Exiguobacterium sibiricum 7-3: one gene and its partner. The protein of the gene in region 2 binds, or shares a complex with, the protein of the main gene of each other region. Links are inferred from orthologs where the notes say so. Each region holds a gene or a part of one and is shown on either strand. Other genes may lie near its edges.

The links. Proteins that work in one complex are often made in the same cells at the same time.
Region 1: the proteins of ptsP (region 2) and P402_RS0103825 are in contact, whole or in part, in an NMR structure (PDB 2MP0), measured with the Escherichia coli proteins. The link is inferred for Exiguobacterium sibiricum 7-3 from one-to-one orthologs.

The regions. Positions count from the first base shown.
Region 1 is NZ_KK211190.1:568,647-574,702, forward strand. Bases 3,034-5,797 are described here. They hold P402_RS0103825 (PTS sugar transporter subunit IIA), read left to right. Parts: upstream 3,034-4,045; coding sequence 4,046-4,549; downstream 4,550-5,797. Other genes in these bases: P402_RS0103820 (M3 family oligoendopeptidase), read right to left, coding at 3,034-3,871; P402_RS0103830 (ABC transporter ATP-binding protein), read left to right, coding at 4,709-5,473; P402_RS0103835 (FtsX-like permease family protein), read left to right, coding at 5,460-5,797. Outside these bases: P402_RS0103815 (putative bifunctional diguanylate cyclase/phosphodiesterase), read left to right, coding at 1-1,976; more of P402_RS0103820, read right to left, coding at 2,165-3,033; more of P402_RS0103835, read left to right, coding at 5,798-6,056. UniProt on the Escherichia coli protein: The phosphoenolpyruvate-dependent sugar phosphotransferase system (sugar PTS), a major carbohydrate active transport system, catalyzes the phosphorylation of incoming sugar substrates concomitantly with their translocation across the cell membrane.
Region 2 is NZ_KK211190.1:747,857-756,310, reverse strand. Bases 2,501-5,498 are described here. They hold ptsP (phosphoenolpyruvate--protein phosphotransferase), read left to right. Parts: upstream 2,501-3,136; coding sequence 3,137-4,861; downstream 4,862-5,498. Other genes in these bases: P402_RS0104770 (MDR family MFS transporter), read right to left, coding at 5,180-5,498; P402_RS0104780 (leucyl aminopeptidase), read right to left, coding at 2,501-2,783. In the rest of the region: sporulation integral membrane protein YtvI, read left to right, coding at 1-550; P402_RS0104785 (DUF429 domain-containing protein), read right to left, coding at 534-1,202; P402_RS16980 (hypothetical protein), read right to left, coding at 1,183-1,323; more of P402_RS0104780, read right to left, coding at 1,350-2,500; more of P402_RS0104770, read right to left, coding at 5,499-6,691; ptsG (glucose-specific PTS transporter subunit IIBC), read right to left, coding at 6,842-8,454. UniProt on the Escherichia coli protein: General (non sugar-specific) component of the phosphoenolpyruvate-dependent sugar phosphotransferase system (sugar PTS).

The sequences.
Region 1 (6,056 bases), 180 kb from region 2 along the record:
TGTATCGCTCATTTGACCAAGGGATTACTAATGTTCAGAGCGAAATGACCGAACACGGGACAACACTCATCCGAAATGCCTGGTTGATGTTTGTTGCAACTTGTTGTGTCATCCTGTTGCTGCTTTGGTTAACGTTATCCTTATTGCGGGCATTCCAAAAGGACTTACATATTTTACAGGCAGAAGCAGACTTTTTTGCGGAAGGTCCGAAGCAGTCGCATCATCAGGTGCCGGAATCAAATGACTTTCATCCTGTCGTCGCAGCTTTCCGGACAATGACGACGATCATTTCTGGATTGTTGGATTATAACGATAAAAAAACGAAGGAAATCAAACAAAAGAAAGCAGAAATTGAGTCCTTATTTTCTCAAAATACGAATCCAATCGTCGCGCTGTCGTCTGATTTTCAATTGCTTAGTAGTAACGACCGTTTCAAACACCTGGCCCAATCATCTGAATTGATGACGATTGAAGAACTGATTCATCCGGCAGATTTAAATCGGTTTCGACGGGCACTCAATCGGGCGATTGAAGGATACAGTCAGACAATCCGTTGCCAAATGATTTTCAAACAAGACATCCGAAATATGTTCGTCAACATCATTCATGTCCCCTCGAAAAATGACACCGGGACGGCACTTTATTTGACCTGTCATGACGAGACGGATCAATTCAAACGAGAAGAGCGGATTACGCAATTGGCATTGTATGATGTGCTGACATCCTTGTTGAACCGGAACGGGTTTGAACAAAAGATGGAAGAAGCAATCGCTGCGCCACAGCCGGGAGAGCTGGTCACGATCGGTGTACGCCAGTTCAGACGTATCAATGATATCTACGGGCACAGTGCCGGAGATCAAATCTTAAAGGAACTGGCGAATCGTTTACGGCATCATTTCATCGGTACAGGTTCGGCAGCCCGGATCGGCGGCGATGAGTTTGCCGTCTTGATCTTCCAACAGGAGATCGTTGATTACCGGGACCTTAAAACAATCTTGGAACGTCCTTATCAAATTGATGGTGAAAAAATCGATGTCAGCATCAGCATGAGTATGGTCCGTTATCCGGATGACGCGGTCGCGGTGACATCGCTGCTGTCTTCGGTCGACATCGCGATGCAACATGCCAAACGGGAACAAACAGGTGGACCGATTTGGTTTGAATCGTGGATGAGTGAAGAATACCGGGAGTCAGTTGTCCTGGAAGCGGAGTTACGGGAAGCGATTGCCCGAAATGAACTGCAACTGTTTTATCAGCCTCAAGTCAATCTGAAGACAAAAACGGTCGACGGATGCGAAGCCTTGCTACGCTGGTTCCATCCAGAGCGCGGCATGATTAGTCCAGCCGTTTTCATCCCGATTGCCGAACGATCGATGTTGATTGAAGAAATCGGGATGTGGGTTGTTCAGGAAACTGTCAATCAGGTCAGACGATGGGAAGGGACGCCGCTTGAGTCACTTCGTGTGTCTGCCAATCTATCCGTCAAAGAGCTGGTTTCCGGACGGATCGTCGAGCTGTTGACCGATGTCAGGGATCGTTATCCCGGGATTGAGCAACGTATGGAGCTTGAAATTACAGAATCCTTTGGTGTCTTTTCCGATACGCGTGTATTCGATGCATTGCAGACGCTGCATCAGCTTGGCTACCGACTGGCGATTGACGACTTTGGTACCGGCTATTCCTCTTTGTCGTATTTAAGCCGTCTTCCGATTCAACGTCTGAAGATTGACCGCTCGTTTATCAGTGGAACGGATGCCTGTTCGAACGCGCCGTTAATCGAGACAATCATCCGACTCGCCCATACGTTAAAGTATGATGTCGTGGCGGAAGGAATCGAACAAGCAGAACAGGGAGAGAACTTACGAAAACTGGACTGTGAATATGGTCAAGGTTTCTATTATTCCCGTCCGATTCCAGCCGATGAATTTGAGACCTGGTATAACGGGTATCAAGAGGGTGTCAAACTGTCTGGATGATGTCCGGCTAAATTATGCAAGGTGACCGTTTCTTCTTTAATTTGAGGAAGCGGTCTTTTTTCGTTTGAACGTGACCGTCTTTCGGTTATTGCAGGGAAATCACAGATTGCAACAAAAAACGAACCGAGGGATACCCCTAATAAGGGATCCTTCGGTTCGTTTTTTTGATGTTCTTTCTTGCGAATCAATCAAATACGGTCGAGTGCGAGATCATCCGTTTCTGATAAATAAGCTTTGATGGGCTCGACGGCTGCACCGACCGTTCCAGGAGCGAATGGTGATTTCAGTCCGGCACGTTCGACGAGCGTCAGGAAGCTTTCCGATCCGCCGGCCTTACAGAGCTCGAGATATGATTTCCAAGCAGCTTCCCGGTCTTGCTCCATCCATGCATAGAACTGGAAGGCACAGACTTGCGCAAGCGTGTAATCGATATAATAGAACGGGCTGCCGAAGACATGCCCTTGCTGGTGCCACCAAGCCCCTGAATCGAGATAATCATTTTCTTCATAGTTCCGGTGGGGCAGATATTTCTTCTCAATATCACGCCATGCCGTCCGGCGTTCTGCTGGTGTCAGTTCCGGTTGATTGTAGATGACATGTTGGAACTCATCGATGGCGACTCCGTAAGGTAAGAACGTGACGCCACCGGCAAGGTGACTGAACTTATACTTAGCCGTCTGATCCCCGAAGAACTCTTCCATCCACGGATAGGCGAAGTATTCCATCGACATCGAATGGATTTCACACGCTTCGTACGTCGGGAATCCATATTCCGGGACCGTAAAGTGACGGCTTTCATAGACTTGGAACGCGTGTCCGACTTCGTGTGTCAGGACATCAATGTCACCGGCTGTTCCGTTAAAGTTCGAGAAGATGAACGGAAGTTTTTCGTCGGCAATGTACGTACAATAGCCGCCGCCGGCTTTCCCCGGCTTCGCCGTCAAGTCGAGTGCACCGCGTTCTAACATGTACTCGAAGAACTCATTTGTTTCCGGTGACATGTCGCGGTACATTTTCTTTCCGCCTTCGATGATGAACGCTTCTTCCCCTTGAGGCGTTGCATTTCCGGATTTGAAAGCAAATCCTTCATCGTAATAATAAAGGGAATCGACACCGATCCGGCGTTGCTGACGTTCTTTGAGGGATGTGGCGATTGGAACAATCGTCTCGAGAATTTGTTCCCGGTAGTTTTCGACCATCGATTGATCATAGTCGACACGAAGCATCCGGGCATAACCGAGTTCGACGAATGACGGGAAGCCGAGTGTCTTCGCGATATCAGTCCGGACATGAACCAACTTGTCGTAAATCGTATCAATCGCATCACCATGTTCTTTGAGGTAGCCGTAACGCGCTTCAGAAGCTGCTTTTCGGACAGTCCGATCGGCCGACTGTAGGTATGGGCCAAACTGGGACAAGTTCAATGTCTTGCCGTCAAATTCGATTTGCGCTGCCGACATCAACTTCGTATATTCACTTGCCAAACGATTTTCTTCCTGGAGTTTCGGAATGATGGCGTCAGAGAACGTCTTCAAACTTGCTTCCGCCAGTAAGAAAAGCTGTTTCCCCCATGTTGATTCGAGCGAAGAACGGAGGGGATGAGTCGTCAACGTTTGATAATAACTCGAGACGTATCCTTGATAAACCGGACCGGCTTCGTCAAAGAAACCTTGTTCCGTTTCGTAAAACCCATCACGTGTATCGATCGTGTGACGGATCTCCACCAATTGACTGGCTGTTTCAAATTGATTTCTAAGGGTATTAATCTCAGAGATGGCATTGTTTGCTGTATCTACATCTGTTGCTTCACGCAAACGAGCGATTGCAGCATGCATAGAAGTTTCAAGGACGTTCAGGTCAGGACGGACATATGTAAGTTCTGAAAATGTTAACATGTAAGCGCCTCCTTGTGATTTCTAACTATTATCACACAAAAATACTTGCAAAACCAGAGTTACAAACGTATGCTTTTTGTGAGAACGTGAGCGAGTTCGTATTTAACTGGCTCCTATAAAAAAATCGAATCTTCTTTAAGAAGAAAACGATCGAGAAAGTAGAGGGATAGTATCATGGGATTCTTTAAAAAATTGTTTGGTGGTAATGATGAAGGAAACACGAAAATTGCTTCTGCCCTTACAGGTAAAATCGTCAGCATCGAGAACGTACCCGATCAAGTCTTCTCACAAAAAATGATGGGCGACGGTATCGCGATCGAACCAACAGAAGGTAAAGTTGTTTCACCGATCAACGCAACGGTCGAAACGATTTTCCCGACAAAACACGCAATTGGTCTTAAAGGCGAAGACGGACTTGAGTTATTGATCCACGTTGGATTAGACACAGTTAACCTTAAAGGTGAAGGTTTCACAGCACACGTTCAGTCTGGCGATAAAGTCAAAGCCGGTGACGTTCTTGTTGAGTTCGACCTTGATTTCATCCGTGCCAATGCACCATCAACAATCACACCAATCATCGTGACAAACCACGATCAATTTACACTTTCTGCAGTACCAGCTGAAGGAACATCTGTTGTCGCAGGCGAAACAGAACTCTTCAAAGCAACACATAAATAAGCTCGCAACGAATCAGTCCCCTTGTCCTAGACGAGGGGATTTTTTGTCGTCTCATACCCGAGCTTACTGTTTTGTAAGATGAATGAAAGTCTAGCCGATTCTTTGAAAGGCATATTGCTTCGTATACTAAAAGCAACATGAAGAATACGGGAGGAATACATGATGAAAGCCATCTTACACGCAGAACAGATTACGAAAGTCTATCATACGAAAAATGCCCGCCACGAGGCCCTCCGGCCAACGACACTGACGATTCACGATGCAGAATTCGTCAGCATCATGGGGCCGTCAGGAGCTGGGAAATCAACTTTGTTAAATCTGTTGTCAACGATTGATCAACCGACGGACGGTACGATTCAGATTAACGGGGAAGAGGTCACCGCAATGAAGGAAAAACAGTTGGCCCGCTTTCGGCGGGAACAGCTCGGTTTTATCTTTCAGGATTTCAACCTGCTCGATACGATGACCATCGAAGAAAATATTGCCTTGCCGCTGGCGTTACAACAGGTCCCGAAGGCCGATATCTTGGTGCGTGTCGCATCTGTCGCTCGGGAACTTGGAATCGAGGAGTTACTCGCAAAACGACCGTCTGAACTGTCGGGTGGTCAAAAACAACGGACGGCCGCCGCACGCGCCATCGTTCATCAGCCGTCACTGATTTTAGCGGATGAGCCGACCGGAGCCCTCGATTCAAAATCAGCAACGGGTCTGCTTGAAGCGATGGCCGGTCTGAACGAACAGGGGGCGACGATCTTGATGGTGACGCATGATCCGATGACTGCGTCGTATGCGGAACGGGTCCTGTTCGTCAAAGACGGCGAATTGTTCCGGGAAATTCATCAGTTTGGGACACGTAAGGAATTTTTCGAGCAAATCATGGAAGTCCAACGTGAACTCGGAGGTGTGGTTCGTGAACTTGTTTAAGTTAGCTTTCCGGAATTTAAAGAACATCCGTCAGAACGTGATGTATCTCGGTGCGGTCACGTTTGCGATATTAATTTACTATACGTTTTTAGCAATCCGCTCCAATGAAGCGATGTTGCAGGCTAATGAATTATACGGGAAACTCGGGACGGTCTTTACAGGGTCAAGTGTGATTCTGGCACTCTTTTCCGCCATTTTCATCTGGTATTCGAGTGATTTTTTCTTACGACGCCGGAAACAGGAAATCGGGCTGTATGCGTTACTTGGTCTCGAACGCCAGCAAATTGCGAAGTTGCTGTTTCTTGAGACGATGGGGTATGGATTGATTGGTCTGTTGATTGGAGTTTTGCTTGGTACGATTGCTTCGAAGTACTTTGTCCAACTGTTGGCGTACGTGATGGGGATGACGATTGAAGCAGATTTTTCAATCAATGCCGGTGCAATCGGTCAGACGGTTGTTGTCTTCTTGACGATCTTCCTTGTGATTGCACTTCGTTCAGCCCGGACGATTTACCGGTTTACGTTGATTGAACTGTTTAAGGCGAAGCAACAGGTGGAGACAGTCCCGAAAGTACATCCGATT
Region 2 (8,454 bases):
CTGGCACAAGTATGAAATCCGGTTGAAGCAATACGAAATGTTGCCGTGGTTCGCCCGTGCCGAATCGGTCGTCACAAGTCTCCGGTCCGCTTTATTCGGTTACATCAAAGCGCAACTGACGTTGATTACAATTACCTTTTTCATCGTCCTGATCGGACTGTTGATCATCGGGGTCGAGCATCCGTTTGCCATCGCGTTCATCGCGGCATTTTTTGATATCTTGCCCTACCTTGGAACCGGCTCCGTCTTTTTGCCTTGGATCGCCTATTCCATCATTACGGGAAATACAGGACTCGCTATCGGTCTCGCCATCCTGTACGGGGTTGTCATCTTACAACGTAATATCATGGAACCTAAAATCGTCGGCGATAATATCGGTATTCAACCCATCACTGCCTTGATCGCCTTATTTGTCGGGATTCAGGTGTTCGGCGTCTTTGGATTGATTTTAGGTCCATTGATTGCGGTCATCATCAAAGCGTTACACAACGCCCGCATTTTTCATTATCTTTGGGACTTTATCAAAGGATCACCTACACCATTTCGGTGAAGGTGATTTTTTTAGGTAGTGCTGCATATAACGGAAATCCGGCCGCATCGACTGGTCGATCAGCCGGCATATAGACTGCTGGTAACGTCGCGGCAACTGCAAGCAGACAGGCATCAATCCAGTCGTCTGTCGCGACACCGCGGACAGTCAGCTCCCAGTAAGCCGGACAGTTGTACCGTTGCAACAATACGATCCGTTCCGCCACTCCCTCGACCGTCCGTTTACTGTGACGTGCCGGATGACCGGTCAGGCGGGCAAAACAGACTTCCGGATGAGATTCCATCATGCCCGGTCGATAACAGGTCCGCACCTGCTGGATTTTCGGTAACAAATACCATGCCTGTTTCGATAGACCAAATCCTGCCTGTTGCTTCGAATAATCGTTTGCTTCCGGATAACCGGCTTGCTCCAGTGCTTCACGCAACGGGGCATTAAAGACACTGCTCGTTCGGCCGGGCTTCAATTCTTCCCGTAACAACTGATCGACCACCCGGCGTTTGTCTTCTTCCAGTCCAATCGGCATATCGATATAGGTCCGGGTTCCACATTCGATTTCGTCGAGTGAAGAAGCGACCGTCCAGGAAAACTGACCGTCTCGAATCGATACAGCCACCCATCCGGCTTTCGCCGCATCAATTCCGGTGACGTCCATTGGACTTCTCCCGCAGACTCTTGAGGAGCGATAACGTCGTAAAGACGCCGAAAAAAGTCGCTACCGCCAAAGGAATCTGTTCCCGTGAATCCAGGTACCAGATGATACCGATGATGGTCACTAAAATGAGAACACTGTTGACACGTATCATTTTTCGCGTTCGACGAAATGATACAGACTGCGGACCATGACACCGGTCGCCCCTTTTGGACCAAGCTCCGTCGCGGCTTTTTGTTCGGACGTTCCGGCGATATCGAGGTGGAGCCATGGCGTCTCACCGACAAATTCACCGACGAAGGCACCACCGAAAATCATATGTCCCATTCGTCCCGGTGAGTTGTTTAAATCTGCGACATCGGAGCGTCGGACCTGCTTGATGAACTGATCGACGTACGGCATCTGCCAGACCATCTCGTTTGTTTCTTGCGTCACGGCTTCGAACCGTTCGTACAATGCGGCATCGTTCGTCAATGCCCCGGTGATTTCTGTTCCGAGTGCCACCAACACGCCGCCTGTCAGCGTCGCAAGATCGATGATCATCTTCGGTTTATATTCTTTGGCATAGGTGACAGCGTCTGCCAGGACAAGTCGTCCTTCCGCATCCGTGTTCAGGATCTCGATCGTTTTTCCTGCCATCGACGTGATGACATCATCCGGTTTGAACGCGTCACCGGAAATCATGTTATCCGTCGCCGGAATGACTCCCAAGACGTTTACATTCGGTTTAAGTTGACCGAGCGCTTCAAACAATCCGAGAACCGCTGCTGCTCCTCCCATATCGCCTTTCATCCCAACGATCCCGTCTTTTGGTTTGATCGAGTAACCGCCTGTATCGAAGGTGACCCCTTTTCCGACGACTGCAATCGGGACATCATCGCCTGCTCCTTTGTATTCAAGGACAATCAGCTTCGGTGGAATCGTCGACCCTTGATTGACGGCGAGCAATGCACCCATTCCAAGCGCTTCCATATCTGTTTTTTCAAGAATTTTTAAATCATGTCCGTGACGTTCGGCAATAAAGCGGGCTTCATCCGCCAAAGCAGGTGCCGTCAACAAGTTCCCCGGCATCGTGACGAGACGTCGTGCGAGATTAGTCGCTTGCGCAAGTGCTTCCCCACGTACAACATCCTGATCTCCTGCCTCTGACCAGATCGTTAAATCCAGGTCATACGTTGCGTGGGTATTTGTTTTATAATGTTTGACTTCATATGTAGCTAAGCCAAACGTCTCAGCAATCAGTTCGACCGGTTGACCTGGGAAAGTCGTTGCATCAATCGTCACTTTGGATAACTGGCGTGCTTTCAAGAACTGAGCCGCTTTTCCGAATAGTCGGCGAAGGCTGTCCGTCGTAAGTCCTTCGGCTTTCCCGAGACCGACGAACAACACACGTTCCACAGTTCCCGTCAGCGTTGGCAACAAGCGGAGTTCTCCTTGTTTCGTTGAGATATCCCCTCGGCGTACCCATTCATCCAAACGATCCGGATAAAGTGACCGGATCCGTTCTTCGACCGGTTGGTTTCCTGAAATACCGACAACGAGTACTTCGACATGAGCTTGTGGATCTACTTGATTCCATCGCATATTCAAATCCCCCTTTAGTGATACGTATTAGTATGAAGCGTTTGATCTGATTTTCCAACTAATAGCCTTCAGGACAAATGAAACCGCTCTCAAAAAAGACGTTCTTTAATTTGTCGATTTGGAGCGTTTCAAACAATTGTTGCCCGTTTCACAATGTGATAGGATTAAACAGGTGAAAAGGACAGGCACTTCTAGCAAACGGTCATTTGGCAACGACAGAAATGTCTACGTTTTCATTCAAAGGGAGAGTCCGCAAGCGACCCGTTAAGAGAGATGCGTTTATGGGTATCTATAGATAGCAAAGAAATGACGTCGCTGCGGCGAAAAAACTTACTGAAAAGAGGGTAATGCACATGGCACAGCACATCAAAGGAATTGGCGCTTCTGCAGGGATTGCGATTGCAAAGGCATTCGTAATGGAAACACCTGTCTTTGACATTCCGACGAATAAAATCGAGGACTCGGCAGCTGAAAAGGAACGTTTCCAGGCCGCTATCGTTAAGTCGAAGGGTGAACTTGAAATCATCCGTGAAAACACATTAAAAGAACTCGGTGCAGACAAAGCGGAAATCTTCTCAGCTCACCTCTTGATCTTGGAAGACCCGGAAATCGTGAGTCAGGTCAACGCGAAAATCGACGATGAGAAAACCAATGCCGCTCAAGCACTTGATGAAGTGTCACAGATGATGGTCATGATTTTTGAGTCAATGGACAACGAATACATGCGTGAGCGTGCAGCCGATGTCCGTGACGTCACGAAACGGACGATGGCCCACTTGCTCGGTATCACGTTCGTTACACCAGCTCAGATCAATGAAGAAGTCATCATCATTGCAGAAGACTTAACACCTTCAGATACAGCACAACTTAACCGGAAGTATGCAAAAGGATTTGCTACGAACATCGGTGGACGGACTTCGCACTCGGCGATCATGTCCCGTTCTCTTGAAATTCCGGCTGTCGTCGGAACAAAAGTCGTCTTGACGGAAGTCAAACACGGTGATTTCTTGATTCTTGACGGTACGGAAGGTGACGTCATCGTCAACCCTTCAAGCGACCAAATCGCAGAATATGAAGAAAAACGTTCAGCGTATATCGCTCAAAAAGAAGAATGGAAAAAACTTAAAAACGAAAAAACAGTCACAGCGGACGGTCATCACGTCGAGCTCGCAGCGAACATCGGAACACCAAACGATGTAAAAGGTGTTCTCGAAAACGGTGCGGAAGCAGTCGGATTATACCGGACAGAGTTCCTCTACATGGACGCTGAAACGTTCCCGACAGAAGACGAGCAGTTCACGGCATACAAAACGGTTCTCGAATCGATGGGCGATAAAAAAGTTGTCATCCGGACACTTGATATCGGCGGCGACAAAGAATTGTCTTACCTCGATCTCCCGCATGAGATGAACCCGTTCCTCGGGTACCGTGCGATCCGTCTTTGCCTGGACCAAACAGATCTCTTCCGGACACAGCTCCGCGCCCTTCTCCGGGCAAGTGCGTACGGAAAACTCGCTGTCATGTTCCCGATGATTGCGACACTTGAAGAATTCCGTGCAGCAAAAGCACTTCTCCTCGAAGAAAAAGCGAATCTTCAAGCAGAAGGCGTGACGGTTTCTGAAGACATCGAAGTTGGTATGATGGTCGAGATTCCATCAACAGCTGTCATGGCGAAACAATTCGCGAAAGAAGTCGACTTCTTCTCAGTCGGAACAAACGACTTGATTCAATACACGATGGCAGCTGACCGGATGAATGAGAAAGTTTCATATCTCTACCAACCGTTCAACCCGGCAATCTTGAACCTCTTAAACAACGTCATCACAGAAGCACATAAAGCAGGCAAATGGGTCGGCATGTGTGGTGAGATGGCTGGAGAAGAACTCGCGCTTCCAATCCTTCTCGGACTCGGACTCGACGAATTCTCGATGTCCGCTTCTTCTGTCCTTCGCGCACGCAGCTTAATGACGCGCTTGAACAAAGCAGAGTGTGAAGCAATCGTCGAAGAAGTACTCGATATGGATACAGCGGAAGACGTCGTCAACTTCCTCAGCACGACATTCGATATCAAAAAATAAGGTGTTTCGGACACGTCCCATCTCGGGACGTGTTTTTTTGTCGCGTCAAAAGAAGTTACTGCTTCTCTCTAGTATTGTGCAACACAAATAAGGGACGGATTTTAAAATCCGTCCCTCTGTTTTTGCTTTAAAGAAATCTTTTGATGCACGAGACTCCTACAGGAAAAAGCGCAGATGTAAACTGCGCTGTCAGAGACAAACAAGACCCGCTTTCCTGTCCAAACGGGGCAGGAAAACTGGCTTGTGTCTCGCCTGAGGAAAGCGAGTGCATATCCAAATGATTTCTTTTGAGTCAAATTTTGTTCGTTGATCTTCTTTTTATGCTTGCTTTGTTTTCGGTCGTTCGCCTTGTCCTTCTTTTAAGGTTGGTCGTTCATTCCCCATCAAGAAGACAAAGATAACGCCGAGCACTGCTGGAATCAAGGCCCACAAATAGACCGACGAAATCGATTCCGCAAGTGATGACTTGATGGCATTCGCTACTTCCGGCGGCATCTTCGCAAGGGCTGAAGCCGTCGGGAATTGTCCGCCATCCGGTGCATTGCCACCCGGCAACTGTTCACTGATTGTCGATGAAAACGTCCGTGATTGAACAATTCCAAGAACTGTTACGCCGAGCGTCATCCCAATCGTTCGGAACGTTGATCCCATCGAAGTAGCGGCTCCCCGACGCTGCATCTCAATCCCGTTGATACTTGCCAAGTTGAGTAAAGAGAAGCTGAATCCGACACCAAAACCTAAAATAATCATGTAAATCGTGATGGCTGTTCTCGATGTTTCAAGGGACATCGTGCTTAACAGATAGACCCCTAACAAGAAGAAGACTGCCGAAACGAGCATAACATTCCGGAATCCGTATTTATTCGGTAATCTTCCACCAAGTTGGGCCGAGACGACGGATGCAATCAGCATCGGCATCAAAATCAGACCCGAGTTGGTCGCACTGCCACCAAATACACCTTGGACAAAGATTGGAATAAAGACACTGGCAGAGATGAAGACGAATCCGTAAAAGAAGGCTACGCCTTGTGTCGCTGCAAACAATTGCCGTCTAAATAAACTGAACGTGATGACCGGATCGGCTGCGCGACGTTCGATGAAGCCAAAAATGATGAAGGCAACGAGAGCCGCTCCAAACAAACCAAGGATTTGCGGTGAGTTCCACGCATAATCCTTTCCACCCATTTCAAGTGCCAGCAAAAATAGGACAAGTCCGGCAACCAACGTCACGGCTCCAGCATAATCGATTTTTTGTGTCCGATGCACCGGTGACTCCTTGTAAAACAGGGAAACGAGTGTTAATGCCAAAATCCCTAGCGGAATATTGATATAAAAGACCCAACGCCAGTTGATCGCATCCGTTAATACGGCCCCAAGTAACGGACCAAAGATACTTGAAATTCCGAAGACGGCCCCAAACAATCCACTGACTTTCCCGCGTTTTTCAGGCGGAAAAATATCAAAGATGATGGTAAAGGCGATTGGCATTAAAGCACCGCCACCCAAACCTTGAACGGCACGATAAACGGAAAGTTCAACAATCGAGTCGGCCATCCCGCAAAGAATGCTTCCTGCTATGAACAGTAACATTCCAAATAGGAAGAATCGTTTCCGACCGTACATATCACTCAATTTACCAAAAATCGGCATCCCGGCCACAGTCGCAATCATGTAGGCCGATGTGACCCATGCATATTGATCAAAACCGTTTAATTCACTGACGATTGTCGGCATCGCAGTCGCAACGATGGTATTATCCATTGCCGCTACCAAAATCCCGATCAATAACCCTAACACGACGTAGCGTGTTTTCGTCGAAGTCGTAGCCATCGACTCACCTCTTTCTTTTCAAAAAATAGCTAATCTTCATAATAGCTTATTCATTGTATCATCGTATGTGCAAAATCTCATCGTTAAATGTTCGCTGTATGTAAAAAACACGATTCCCCAAAAATGGAATCGTGTTTATCGTATCAATTCTTATTTAATGTCATACGAAATCTTTTCACCGGCTTCAACTGTTTTCCCGACATCGACCGAAACTTTCCGGTCGCCGCTGTTCGTGACGATAATCGGTGTCAGGAGTGATGGGACAAGCGGTCGGATTTGTTCTAGATCAACGTTCAGCAACGGTGAACCCGGTTCGACCCGATCCCCTGCCTTCGCTAGCGCTTCAAATCCTTTTCCTTCAAGTGATACTGTATCAATACCGATATGAATCAGGATTTCATCTCCATTATCGGCAAGAATACCAATCGCGTGTTTCGTTGGGAAGAACGTCGTGATTTCACCGGAAACAGGAGAAACGACGTACCCTTCTGTCGGCTCAATCGCATAACCGTCACCCATCATCCGTCCGGAGAAGACTTGATCCGGAACGTCATCGAGTGAACGAATCACACCACTGAGTGGCGAGACGTATCCTTCACTCGGAACATATGCACCATCTGTTCCGGCTAAGCCTGACCGGTCATCGGTCCGCGCTTCCGCTCCTGTCGGGACTTGTGGAATCGGATCGGCTTCCGGTTTAGCAGGTGGTTGATAGTTCGGGTCGTTCATAATTTCTGCCATCTCGGTCTTAATACCATCTGATTTCGGACCAAAGATTGCCTGGACATTATCCCCGACTTCGAGGACACCGGCAGCACCCAACTGTTTCAAGCGATCTTTGTTGACACCTGATTTATCATTAACGGTAATCCGGAGTCGTGTAATACAGGCATCCAAGTGTTTGATGTTTGAAGCCCCGCCAAACGCTTGGAGAATTTCATACGGCAGTTCGCCAGCCGTCGTCGTCGATGCGGCAGCACCTTCCTGAATCGCTTCGCGTCCAGGAATCTTCAGATCAAATTTCTGGATGACGAAACGGAAACCAAAGTAATAAATGACGGCGAATACGAGACCAACCGGGATGACGAGCCACCAGGAAGTCCGGTTTGGTAAAATACCGAACAACGTGTAGTCAATCAGTCCTCCGGAGAAAGTCATCCCGATCTTGACGTTCAAAATGTCCATGATCATGAAGGATAATCCGGCAAAAACAGCATGGACTGCAAACAATAATGGTGCAACGAAAACAAATGAGAACTCAACAGGCTCAGTGATCCCTGTCAGGAAAGAGGTCAGGGCAGCCGAGAAGTATAACCCTTCAACGGCTTTCCGGCGATCCTTCGCAACAGTATGATACATTGCCAGACAGGCAGCAGGAAGTCCAAACATCATGAACGGATATTTCCCGGTCATGTATGTTCCGGCTGTGAACGGAACGCCGTCTTTTAACTGGGCAAAGAAAATCCGCTGATCCCCGTTGACGATATTGCCCGCCTTGTCGGTATATTCACCGAACTGGAACCAGAAACTTGAATACCAAATATGGTGGAGACCAAACGGAATGAGAGAACGTTCAACTAATCCAAAGATGAAGGCAGATAACGTTTCATTTGATTCGATGATCGTTTTCGAGAACGTATTGATGCCCGTCCCGATCGGCGGCCAAATATAGGACAACGCAAAACCAGCGACTAAACTGAATAGCGCTGTAGCAATTGGGACAAACCGTTTACCGGCAAAGAATCCAAGGAAATCAGGTAATT